Aeoliella mucimassa: one gene and its partner. Each later gene encodes a partner of the first gene's protein in a complex. Links are inferred from orthologs where the notes say so. Each region holds a gene or a part of one and is shown on either strand. Other genes may lie near its edges.

Evidence for each region.
Region 2: the proteins of Pan181_RS23900 (region 1) and trxA are in contact, whole or in part, in a crystal structure (PDB 1F6M), measured with the Escherichia coli proteins. The link is inferred for Aeoliella mucimassa from one-to-one orthologs.

The regions. Positions count from the first base shown.
Region 1 is NZ_CP036278.1:6,070,763-6,073,830, reverse strand. The notes cover bases 104-3,068. They hold Pan181_RS23900 (thioredoxin-disulfide reductase), read left to right. Parts: upstream 104-1,043; coding sequence 1,044-2,093; downstream 2,094-3,068. Other genes in these bases: asnS (asparagine--tRNA ligase), read left to right, coding at 2,280-3,068; Pan181_RS23905 (carbon starvation CstA family protein), read right to left, coding at 104-870. In the rest of the region: more of Pan181_RS23905, read right to left, coding at 1-103.
Region 2 is NZ_CP036278.1:4,433,402-4,443,079, reverse strand. What follows is about bases 3,944-6,836. They hold trxA (thioredoxin), read left to right. Parts: upstream 3,944-5,174; coding sequence 5,175-5,498; downstream 5,499-6,836. Other genes in these bases: Pan181_RS17310 (coiled-coil domain-containing protein), read left to right, coding at 5,720-6,836; Pan181_RS17320 (thioredoxin family protein), read right to left, coding at 4,351-4,929. In the rest of the region: Pan181_RS17340 (hypothetical protein), read left to right, coding at 1-608; Pan181_RS17335 (thioredoxin domain-containing protein), read right to left, coding at 736-900; Pan181_RS17330 (IS4 family transposase), read left to right, coding at 1,154-2,407; Pan181_RS17325 (hypothetical protein), read right to left, coding at 2,465-3,133; more of Pan181_RS17310, read left to right, coding at 6,837-7,201; Pan181_RS26195 (hypothetical protein), read right to left, coding at 7,218-8,102; rsgA (ribosome small subunit-dependent GTPase A), read right to left, coding at 8,322-9,449; Pan181_RS17285 (FHA domain-containing protein), read right to left, coding at 9,526-9,678. UniProt on the Escherichia coli protein: Participates in various redox reactions through the reversible oxidation of its active center dithiol to a disulfide and catalyzes dithiol-disulfide exchange reactions.

The DNA of each region.
Region 1 (3,068 bases):
GGCGATGGCCGGAGCACTCTCGAGCTGTGCTTTGCCTTGCACCGCAGCGACGATCAACCCACCAACGAGCAAAGCCAGAGCCACCAGTAGCTGATGGCTGTTCACGTAGTCGCGGGGTTGAAGCAGCAACCAGACTGGCAGTACTGAAGCCGCAAAACAGTAGACCAGTAGCAACGCAGTCCACTGAATCACCGGCGAGCCAAATGGCCCAAACGCTTCGAGTGTTGGCAATTCAATCGCACAACCCTCCACGTAAACACCGCAGTAGACCGCTGTATACAGGATTGCCAGCGCGGCGATCGATGGCCAGAGCAAACCAACATTCGCTTTGTAAACCAAGACACCCACCGCCACCGCGACTGGCACGGCGACCAATACACTGAGGACCGACGACGGGTACATGTCGAACACATTAGCAATGACGAGCCCAAAAATCGCAATGACAATCGACAGAGCGAAAAACAGGATCAGCAGGAACAGCAGCTTCGCCCGCGGAGAGATTAACCGCCCCGCGACCTCGCCGACGGTCTGTCCTCGGTTCCTCAGGCTGACGACCAAAGCGCCGAAGTCGTGGACCGCTCCGATGAGAATCGATCCGAATACCACCCACAGCAGTGCGGGTAACCAACCCCAGAAAACAGCAATCGCAGGTCCCACAATTGGTCCGGTGCCAGCGATGCTGGTGAAATGGTGTCCAAATACCACCGACCGTTTGGTGGGCACAAAATCGGTGTCGTCGCGGAGTTCGTGACTCGGCACGGTCCGCTGCGGATCGAGCTGAAAGATGCGGCTTCCCAGCCAACGCCCATACGTATGGTACGCGATGATAAACGCGAAAAACGAACCAATGGCAACCAGAATGGTAAGCATGCGTGGAAGATCTGCGGAAAAGAGGAGGAAAGTACCCTCGATAGTTTACCTTTCTCCCAGTCGGCTTGCCACAACAAGCCCCGAAGGGCTGAGTTTACCGCGATTCACTACGCTCCTATAATGCTGCTTTGGCGTAGAAAGCCGGTTGAAGATTAGCTGTAAAGGATATTGCCGTGGCTGAAAAAGTTGTGATCGTCGGTAGTGGCCCCGCAGGGTGGGCGGCCGCCATTTATACTGCTCGTGCCAGCCTGGAACCGCTGGTATACGAAGGCGCTATCACCGAAGAAAATCGGCAAAACGGCACCATGCCGCTGGGACAATTGAGCCTGACAACCGAGGTCGAAAACTACCCAGGTTTCCCAGCTGGCGATCTGAGCCATTACCTGCGTGATTCGCTCGACGAAGAAAACGCTTGGTTGGCCGATATGCACGCCAAGGAAGGAGCCAGCGGGCCCGAGTTGATGAACCTGATGCGAAAGCAGGCCAAGAACTTTGGCACTCGGGTCGTGACCGACGACATCGTGGAAGTCGACTTTTCGAGCCATCCCTTCAAGCTCAAGTCGCTCGGTGGCGACGAGGTCGAGGCCATGGCTGTGATCATTGCCACCGGTGCTCGGGCCAACTACCTGGGGCTCGAGTCGGAAGACAAGTACAAGAACAAAGGGGTGAGCGCGTGTGCGGTATGCGATGGTGCCCTGCCCCGCTTCCGCAACAAGCCGCTCGTCGTAGTCGGCGGTGGTGACTCGGCCGTGGAAGAAGCCGATTACCTCACCAAGTTCGCCAGCACCGTGTATCTAGTGCACCGCCGTGACGAGTTGCGTGCTTCGCAAATCATGGCCGAGCGGGCGAAGAATCATCCCAAGATCGATATTCTCTGGAACAGCGTCGTCGAAGAAGTGCTCGGCACCGACGAGGACGGAGTGACCGGCGTACGGATTTCGTCGACCGTCGGCGAAGACGATCGCGAACTCGAAGCTGGCGGCATGTTTGTTGCCATTGGCCATACGCCGAACACGGCTTTTCTTGAAGGCAAGCTGGAGATGACCGACAAGAAGTACCTGCAGTGGACCGTTCCGTTCCGCACCAATACGAGTGTCGAAGGTGTCTTTGCTGCCGGCGATGTTGCCGACGACTACTATCGTCAGGCGATCACCGCTGCCGGATCTGGCTGCATGGCCGCGCTCGACGCCGAGCGGTGGTTGGCCGCCAAAGGTTTCCACTAAATCATGCCCACGGCCTTCGACGAGCATCGGGCTCGTCGAAGGCCAAAGCAGGATGAAGTGCGAATCATCCTTTTTGTAACCCGCCGCCAGCAATGGCATTCCGTGTTGTGCTTGAGTCCCGCTTAGTCCCTTCAAAGCTCTCGGTATTTTTTTCGAGAGTCGTTTCGCTTCAAGAAGTCAATCACCATGCAACGTCTCTCTGTGAAAGAAGCCCGGTTACCTGAAGCCATCGGCCAGCAGGTTCGTCTGTCGGGATGGGTCCGCACGCGCCGCGATTCGAAAGGCGGGTTCAGCTTCATCGAGATCAACGATGGTTCCTCGCTCGGCAACATACAGATCATCGCCGATGGTGATCTGCCAAATTACGAGTCGGAGATCAAGCATCTCTCGGCGGGAAGCAGTTTGACTGTCGAAGGCGAAGTCAAACAGTCGGGTGGCAAGGGACAGGCAACCGAGATTCAGGCCGCCTCGATCGTGATGCATGGAACGGCCGACCCTGAGAGTTATCCCCTGCAAAAGAAGCGTCACAGTTTCGAGAAACTTCGCGAGTGGGCCCACTTGCGTCCCCGTACCAACACGTTTGGTGCAGTCATGCGGGTGCGGAATCGCATCAGCCGCTCGATTCACGACTTCTTCCAAGGCGAAGACTTCCTTTGGGTGCATACGCCGATCATTACCGCCAGCGACTGCGAAGGGGCTGGCGAGATGTTCCGCGTTTCGACGCTCGACCCTGCGAATCCTCCGAAGGACGATAAAGGCAACATCGACTACGCCCGCGACTTCTTCGGACGCGCGTCGTACCTGACCGTTTCGGGGCAACTCGAGGGCGAGATCTACGCGACCGCGCTCGGCAAGATCTACACCTTCGGACCCACGTTCCGCGCTGAGAACAGCAATACCTCGCGCCACTTGGCTGAATTCTGGATGGTCGAGCCTGAAGTCGCGTTCTATGACCTGACCGACAATATGGAACTG
Region 2 (9,678 bases), 1.6 Mb from region 1 along the record:
TTAACGACCACGGAGTAATTGTTGGTTACACCCAGAGTGTTTCGAACCAGCCTGGAGTTCCTGATCATCGTGCGTGGGCCTTGCAGAATGGAACCGCCATCGTGCTCGACGGTCCCTTCGATGGTGTCGACTACTCCCGCGCGCTCGGCATCAACAACGAAGGAACGATTTTTGGGTGGGCCCTCGATTCCACTAACAAGACGCACGCGGTGGTCTGGCGCGACCATAACCCCGAAGTCTTGCAGTCGCTACCTGATGCCAGCTACGTCACTCCGCCGGCTGATATCAATAGCGAGGATTGGGTCGTCGGAGCAATGCGCTTAGCGATGGATGGTGGCACCACCGAAGTTGCGGTGGTCTGGGATGCCGAGGGAATCGCTTACAACCTGAACGAACTCTTGGACGAAACCGGGGAAGGTTGGACTTTGCAAAAAGCCAACGGCATCAACGACCGGGGATGGATTGTTGGTCTCGCAACCAATCCACTCGGCGAGTCTCGCGGCTTCTTACTCATGCCGCCAGGGACCGACGTTCCCGAACCCCAGACAGCAGCGCTATTGCTCTCGGCAATGATCGGTGCCGGTTATCTCGGCAGGCGGCGCGGCTAGCAAAGTGTCGAGCGGGCGGGGGCTATAGGTCACCCGTTTGACAATAAAAAACAGGCCTGAGATCGGCTGTGATATCAGACCCGCAGGTCTTCTTTTGGTGGTCTCACTTCGGTGAGCCAGCTTGGTGTTACCCGAAGTAGTCGGGCTCCTGGCCGGCGATCCACTTGATGTTGCAACCGATGCTCGGGTGCTGCTCGTTGGTGGGAGCCTCGCCGCTGAGCACCGCGTCGACCGCCGCCCGCAGATCCTCGCCGGTCGGCTGGCTGCCGCTGTCGGGGCGGGTGGGTGCCACTCTACGCCGTTAACCCTTTCTTTGCCTTAAAAAAGAGGTCTCGATGTAACAGCGTATTTCGGCCATCCTTTCAGTTGAACCAAGGAAGGGGCGGCCATCACTTACCCGAAGGGAATCGGGCATGTTACATCGAGACACTCAAGTGCGGCTGAATATCGTGTGCCTTCGGCAATGTTTGCGTTGGTTGTTGGCGGGAATCTGTTGGCGAACGATCCGCTTCCGCAACGACTGCAGTTGGACTCCTCGGTCACTAATGGCAGCCGCGCTGTTATGGGCCTGGTCGGACGAGCAGACTCTCACCGAGCGTTTTTTCGTTGTGCGTAAGATACTACTCTGCCTCGATAAAGAGCAACAGCAACTGGCCACTTCCTACCAAGCCTTCATAAAAATCCTTCGTCGCTGGACGAAGCCGCTCGCCGCGTTGTTGCAGTCAGTGCTGCAACAACGGATGCAAGCGACGCTGACCGATTGCTGGCTCACCGCGGGATACCTCGTATTCGCGGTCGATGGTAGTCGCCTTGAATTGCCTCGCACCCGCTCGCACGAACAAGCCTATTCGACGATTCGTCACGCACGACGGGTAAAGAACAGTCGCTACAAGAGACGGCAGGCCAAAGATGCGAAGAAAGTCAACTCGCCTCAACTCTGGCTCACAACGATGTGGCACATCGGTACGGGATTGCCGTGGGACTGGCGGGTCGGACCTGGTGACAGTAGCGAACGTGTCCACTTGCGGGAGATGCTCACTAGCTTGCCAGCCGGGGCTTTGATAACGGCCGATGGCGGATTCATGGGGTACGAAGGGCTGCAAGCGATTATCAAAAGTGGCCGACACGTCCTGCTGCGAGTGGGAGCCAATGTGCGGTTGCTGAAACAGCTTGGTTATGTACGGGAATGGACCGGCACGGTCTATCTATGGCCCGATCGGGAATCGAAGCGTGGCAACGAACCGCTCGTGTTGCGACTGGTGGTCGCTACGGATGGCAAGCAGCCGGTCTACCTGGTTACCAATATCCTTTCTCGGCGTGAATTGAGCGACAAGCAGGTGATTGCATTGTATGCACGTCGCTGGGGCATCGAACTATTCTATCGCCATCTCAAGCAGACCTTTCACCGTCGAAAACTCCTCTCTCGCGAAGCCGAGAACGCCAAGCTCGAAATCACCTGGTCGTTGTTCGGCTTATGGGCGATGTCGCTGTTCGCGTTGGTCGAAGCGATGAAGCAAGGCATCACACCAGCAAAGTTGAGTTTCGCCAAGCTGCTGTTGGCGTTTCGCCGCACGATGCGTGATTACCTGCATCCAACGGAGAAAAACGAACGCCTGTGCGAGAGGCTTCGCCAAGCCATCATCGACAGCTACAAGAGAGCAAACAAAACCAGCCGCAACTACCCACGAAAAAAACAAGCCAAACCGCCAGGAGTACCACAACTGCTCACTGCTACCAAGACACAGGCCCTGCGAGCAAAGCAAATCAAACCAGTACTACGAAAAGGGTTAACGGCGTAGGGTGCCACTGTGGACTTACCCAGCAGTGACACCCAACACCGACGAATTGGCAGAAGGCTAACGACGCAGCACAACGATGCCTGTGGCCACCGCCAGCAGCGCAAGCAACGCGGTGCTCGGCTCGGGGATAGCATTCACACGAACATAGAAGTCGTTCGTCCACGTGTAAGTGGGGGTTACTGGCACTTCGCTTAAGTAATACCCATTCTCGTCGACGATCCGAAAGTCGGCATCATACTGGCCCAGCTTAGTGCCTTCGGCGAGAGTGAATTGAAGCGTGTGGTACTCGGTCACACTCAAGTGGTAGACGCCTCCTGGCAGCAGCGGAGTCACAACACCTTCCCGCTCGACGGCCACGCTCAACTCCGGTGCGGTTCCGATCAACTCCAAGTGGAAGTCACCCTCGGGTGTGCTGGGGATCAAGTAGTCCGACTCTGCATCGGGCGAAATGTTCATCGACGCCAGCGTGACCTCGCCATATTCAGAGCTACCTGGCAGGACATCCACCGGCAGTGGGGTGTGTCCGTTCGGATTGGTGCCGTTGTTTCCAAAGTAGACATGGTAGTGACTGACATGATGGTCGCGGAGGGTGATGAAGTTATCGAAGGTGGTGTCATCTTCACGACCGTCGATACCGAACGACAGGTGTATCGGGTTGGCCGAAGCTTGTCCGATGGCGAGGGCGGCAAAGGCGGCGAGCATGCCGCCAACAAACAAACGATTCATTGGTACTACTCCAAGAAAAAAAGGAATGAAACTGTCTGGGAATTGAAGGGGGGCGGGCGTCCCAGATCGCGCCCGCGGAAGTCGTGTCGAAGTTTGTTTCAGAGTGTCGGTTCCCGGATCGGCATCCAACGGCAAGAACGCGCTGACAACGGGAAGTGCCGATGCTCTAGTTCGTGGTAGTCGCATGGGTCGATTCCGTGGTTTCGGCGATTCAGGTGCGAACCATGAGGGGAGGGGGCTCTCGCGATTCGTGACTAGAATGCAATTGAGTTGCAAGTGGTTTTTGGTTGCGTCGCTCTAGTCGCGGTGCAATCCAATTGCAAGTAGGTGCAATATCGAAAATGGAACCTTGGAGATCGCGTCGTCGATTGCATCCACCCAGTCATTTGAAATAGTGGGGAATCCTGGGTGTTTTCTTGTGGAAATTGGCCACTAAATGTGCATTAATGATCACTATGTCATCGCGTGGTCGGTGCGATCGATAGTCGCCGTTGGCCGTGCGATGAAAAGCGAGGAGTTTCGCCGCTGCGCGATGCCGTCGCCTTAGGCTCGGTATGCAACGATGGCGCACTCCGCGAACGCCTGACCTCGAACCAGGAACAACTGACAACCTACGACTGACAACCAACTCACACCCCCGACGCTAGTGCAACTTGCCTATCGATGTTCTGAAGTGGCGGGCGTTTGGCCCGCTTGTCATCAACAATTCGCCGGAATGGCAACTCTGGATCTAGCGGTTTCGGCTTACACCAAAGAAAGGAATGCTACTGATGGATGCGAAGAGAGAATGGGGAGCAAACCCGAAGCTCCAAGCCGAGTCCTCTGCCAAGGGGACTGGAGATACGTATGCAGCCGCCACCACTGCTGACTGCAGCCAGCTTCGACCAGAGGGGGATGAGCATGGTTGTGCCCCCACTTTTTGGAGGCGGGGGCAAAACTCCCGGCGGGCGTTTTTTCGAAGCTTAAAGAAGTGCCGGGATTTACAGGACTTGAGCGAGGTTGGCTGCCTCGGAACGGAAAGAATAAAGCCCCCACGAATCGATTTCCCGATTCTGGGGGCAAAAAAACAGCTCGTAGCCGCGCCGCCACGCGGGCCGTGATTCATGGCAGGGGCGGCCAACCGTGTGGCTAACCGAGATCACATCGGTTGCTGGAAGCGACCTTCGAAGGGGTTCCCCCGCGGAGGTTACTAGGAGGTTCTCCTGTCCCCCTTCCGTCTACCCGAAGTAATCGGGCTCCTGGCCGGCGATCCATTTGATGTTGCAACCGATGCTCGGGTGCTGCTCGTTTGTGGGAGCTTCGCCGCTGAGCACCGCGTCGACCGCCGCCCGCAGATCCTCGCCGGTTGGCTGGCTGCCGCTGTCGGGGCGGGTGGCGTCGAACTGGCCGCGGTAAACCAGCTTCTTATCGGCGTCGAACACGTAGAAGTCGGGCGTGCAGGCGGCTCGGTACGCCTTGGCGACTTCCTGCGTTGCGTCGTACAGGTAAGGGAAGCAGTAGCCGCGGTTTTCCGCCTCGGTTTTCATGAGCTCGGGCGAATCGGCCGGGTGGGTTTCGACATTGTTGCTGCTAATTGCCACCACGGCCACGCCTTTTTCGGTGTACTCCTTGCCGAAACTGGCCAACTCGTCGGCCAGGTGCTTCACGAACGGGCAGTGGTTGCAGATGAACGCGACGACCAGGGCAGGGGACCCGGCAAAATCGGCCAGCGACACGGTGGTGCCATCCACATTGGGCAACGAGAAATCAGGGGCCTCCGAGCCCAGGGGCAACATGGTGCTGGGGGTGAGTGCCATGGGATAACCTTTTGTTGGTTGGAGTGTCTATAAGGTAAGCTTCTCAGGGAGTATTACGGAAGCTTTGGGGAATGGCAACGGCTGCGGCTTGCGTTGACACTAGGGGCGAGCGTCCTATAATCAGGCCAGTTAACAACTTGCGTCAAGGCGGCCGGTTTCCCCTGATCCCCAGGCGCGAACCAAACCGAAAAGCATTTCGTAACAGACAAGTAACAAATAACCCCGCGTGGTCAGGAGCAAGAACCATGGCACTGTTAGAACTCGACAACGACAACTTTGAAGCCGAAGTGCTGAACAGCAGCGAGCCTGTGCTCGTCGATTTTTGGGCTCCCTGGTGCGGTCCTTGCCGTATGATTGCCCCGCTGGTGGAAGAACTGGCCAGCGACAACGCCGGCAAAGCCAAAGTGGCCAAGCTGAACATCGACGACTCCCAGAACCTGGCCGAGCAATACCGCGTGAGCAGCATTCCCACGCTCATGGTGTTCAAGGATGGCCAGCCGGTCGAGACCTTCGTTGGTCCCCAGCCCAAAGCCAAGCTGCAGCAAGCGATCGACGCCGCCAAGGTTTAATGCCGAGGATACGAGCGCGAGCCTGCTAGCACGCCTGGCGATAGCAGCTACCAAGGCCCCTGTTTTGGATGAGTTCCAAGACGGGGCCTTATTTTTTGCCTAATCGGACTAATCCCACACTTTTGGTTTCATGCGGAGCCCGAAAACCGCCGATGGAGAATTTGGGGGGATCATATACATTATTGCGCTTCGTAGAACTTTGCGGCGAAAGGACTCACCGCATGACCGACCAACCCTCCTCATCACCGGCAGACACCACCGCGCGCATCGATGCGCCGCATGCGGTTCGGCCGGCACGCGCCGAAGCAGCAGCCGCCAAGCCGGTCATGGTTGCGGCAGCAGCCAGCGACGATCTGCAGCCGCAGGCGACCACGCAGGAGCCGATCGAACGGCACGCGGCCGAACTGGCCGAGCAACTGCAACGCCGCCAGTCGGACATCGACCGCCGAGCAGCGATGCTGGCCGCCCAAGAGGCCGACATCGAGAGCAAAGTTCGCACCGCCCGCATGTGGTTTGAAGAGCGCGAACGAGAACTCAACGAGCGCGAAGCTGCGATCGACAATCCGCCGCCCGTGGTGGCCGAGCTCGATCCGGAAGTCGCCGCGGAGCTCGAACGTCGCCAACGCGACCTCGATGCCCGCCAGGCATCGCTGTATCAACAGTTGGAGCAGTTCACGCAAGATCGTGCTGAGCTGGAGCAGAAGGTCGAACGGCTCGCCGCGCACGAAGTGCATCTGAAGGAGATCGAAGAGTCGGTCGAGCGGCGGCATCGCTCGCTGGCCGACGAGCGGCAGGACATTGCCGAGCAAGCGGCCGAGCTTGACGACCGTCGGGCGAAGCTCCATCGGCGGGGTGAAGAGATCGAGCATCGCGATGCCGAACTGCGGAGTCGCGAGATGCAGCTCGCTTTGCGACGGCAGGAGATCGAAACCGCGGTGAAGCGATTCGAGCAGATGGGCGTTACCCACGAACGGATGCAGGCCCTTGATGTCCAAGCAGCCGAGTTCGAAACGCGCACCAAGTATCTTGACCAGGCCGAGCAACTGCTGAAGGAAGACTCGCAGAAGCTCGCCCAGCGTCGTCAGGAACTCGACGACGAATATCGCAACGCGACCGAACAGCTGCGGAGCGACCGCCAGAAACTGATCGGCGAGCAGGAGGCGTTCCGCCAGCAGGTGGCTCGCCGAACCAAGGAACTGGATCAACGCGAGGGAGAGCTCGATCAACGCGAGCAATCGCTCACCAACCTACGGCAAGAGCTGGAAGCCAGCCAGCGAGAAGTGCTCGAAATGCGTCTGGCCACCGAAGAGACCTGGGCGCAGCTCACCGGAGCCTTGTCGCCGGCGAGCCTGACGCGAAGCATCGCCCAAACGCGAAATCGCCTGGCCGATCACTACGAAGAGCAGTTGCGCGAGCTGTACGAGCGCAAGGACGAGCTGGAGCAGTTCCGCAACGAACTGTCCGAAGAGCACGTGCAAATAGAAACGCGGCGGACGCAATTCCAGGAATGGCAGCGCCGCCGCGAAAAAGAAATTGAACAGCAGGCCAGCCGACTCATTGCTCGCGAACAGGAGCTTGATCGGCAGCAAATGCACTTCGAGGCGGAGGAGTCGAAGTGGCGACTCGAACGCGACGACTATCGGGCGGAGATCCGGCAGCTACTTACGCAGTTGCGTAAGGGCATACTCGATGCGGCTGCCTGATCCGCGGTAGCCGCGGTTACTTGCTTTCGTAAGTGTCGCCAGGTGTGGTGACTTCGGCTTCGCTCGCCAGGCGGGCAGCTTCGTTGGCGTAGGCGTAAGCGGCCTGTAGCTCGAAACGGCTGAAGTAAGGCGAACGGCTGATGTTACGACGGGTGCCGGTGAGCTTGGCAGCGAGTTCCTGCCACGACAGGTCGTTGTTCAAGTGCCAGGCAGCCGCTTGGGCAGCGTTGTGCTGCAGTTGACCCTTACCGAAAGCCTTGAGCAGTTCGATGACTTCGGGGCGATCGCTCGATGGATCGACGGGACGCAGATTGTAAGGCTTGCTGCTCGAAGGATCCTTCTTGCCGTGGTCCAGGCACAACAGTGGTACTTCGATCTTGGTGATGCGTTCGGGAGCAACGCTGAAAACGCCGCCGCCGCCACCCATGCCGCCGCCGCCCATACCACCGCCGCCACCGCCGACGCTTTGGTTACCACCGCCACCGCCGCCGCCGAAACCGCCACCGCCGCCACCCATGCCGCCACCGCCGCCGAACTGGGCAACGACCGGGTCGCCGACGAACGCTTCGGGCATTCTGACCTTCACGCCGTGCGGCAGCTTGTTGGTGATGAGGATACGGCCTTCGTGATCGCTCTTAGCGATGAACTTCACTTCGATTTGGCCCGCTTCGCGAGCTTCGAAAAGGTCGACAATCGCGTCTTCGGCCACGTCTTCAACCGCCGGGGCAGGTTCCGCTTCTTCGGCGGCAGGAGCTTCTTCGACTTCGGTTGCCTTTTCTTCCACCGCGGGAGCCGCTTCGGGAGCCGTGGTTTCGGCCTCGGTGTCAGCCCAGCTAGGGGAACCGGCAGCCAGCAGAATAGCGGCGAACAGCAGGGAAGTACGGGATAGGTGAGTCAGCATCGATTCCGCTCCGACAGGCAGATATTCAGGGGGTAGGATTGTTCCGGAAGAGGCGTGGAGCGCCAGGCTAAATAGCGGCGCACGTCCACCCTATCTCTCCAGCATAATCTCTCGAACCGCCGGTGCCAAACTATTCCCGGGAGGGAAATCGCAGGAACCTGGCCTCGGGAATCGGGCAAACCGGCGGCGAAAAGCAGGTTTCCGCGGTTCGCAGCGGGGTTAAACTTCGTCTCCCGCCTGGATTTGCATATAGCTCTCGTACCGGCGGAAGTCGAGCCGGTTGTCGGCCACCGCGTCTTTCACCGCGCAGAACGCCTCGTGGGTGTGGGTGCAGTCGGGAAACCGACACTGGCTCACGTACGGGCGGAGCTCGCGGAAAAAGCCGGCTACTTCCTCGGGAATCACGTCCCACAGCTGGAATTGGCGGATGCCGGGCGTATCGATCACGTGGCCGCCGCACTCCAGGGGAAACAGCTCAGCGGTGGTCGTCGTATGACGACCCTTCTGCGACTCGGCACTCACGGTCTGCACCCGCAGGCCAAGGCCAGGTTCGATGGCGTTCAGCAGCGACGATTTGCCGACGCCGCTCTGTCCGGTCAGCACGCTGTTGCGATCGCTCAGCAACGCCCGCAGTTGAGCGACGTTCTGCCCTGTTGTGGCTGAGACCAGCAGCACCTGGTAGCCGAGCTGGCTATAGACCCCCACCAGCGGCATGAGCTCCGCGGGGTCGAGCAGGTCGATTTTGTTGATGCAGACTACCGGGCGGATCTCGGTTTTTTCGGCCGTGAGCAGGTAGCGGTCGATGAGATTCGGCTTGATGCGGGGCTCGGCCGCGCTGGCGACGATGATCATCTGGTCGACGTTGGCCACGAGCACGTGTTGGCGGCCCCGGCTCGTGCGGCTCAGCAGCCCATGGCGAGGCTCAACCCGCTCGATGATGCCCTCGCCATCCCCTTCGGGACGGAACCAGACGTGATCGCCGGCTGCGACCACATGTCGCTGGTCGGTCGACAGGGTCTTGAGTAACCGCCGCGTGGCGCAGCGGAACTGCTGGCCCTGGTCGTCGCGAACGATGCTCACCAGACCCTGCACGCGAAGCACTCGACCTTCGCGGCAGATGGTGGTATCCACATCGGGCAGGATGTACGAGCCTGCTTCGTCTTCGATCAGCTCGCCGCCGGCGACCGTGCGTTTACGGCTTAACGAGCCTTTTCCGCTGATGCGTTCGGCCTTCAGATGGTCTTCGGCGTCGGACTCGCCGAACGAGCGCGTTAGGTCGTTCTCGCGGGTCCGCACCTCGCGGTTCTTGCGAAACGACGCACGGATTTTCTTCTTCTTGCGAGACATAGGTTAGCCGCCGTGCCAGCCGGATTGGTTGGGCGAGGTGCGAGTAGGCGACGAACTAACGACAACCGTCATACGTCTAAACCGGCTTGTCGGGGGTGTCGATCTGTCCGGCATCGTTGTTCGTGGGATCGTACCGGCGCGGCGTGCTCCCGCTTCCGCGCCCGCGACGCTGGGCGTCGAGCCCCGCCCGCGACAACAGCGACTCGCCGAGGATTTCCTGCGACAGATT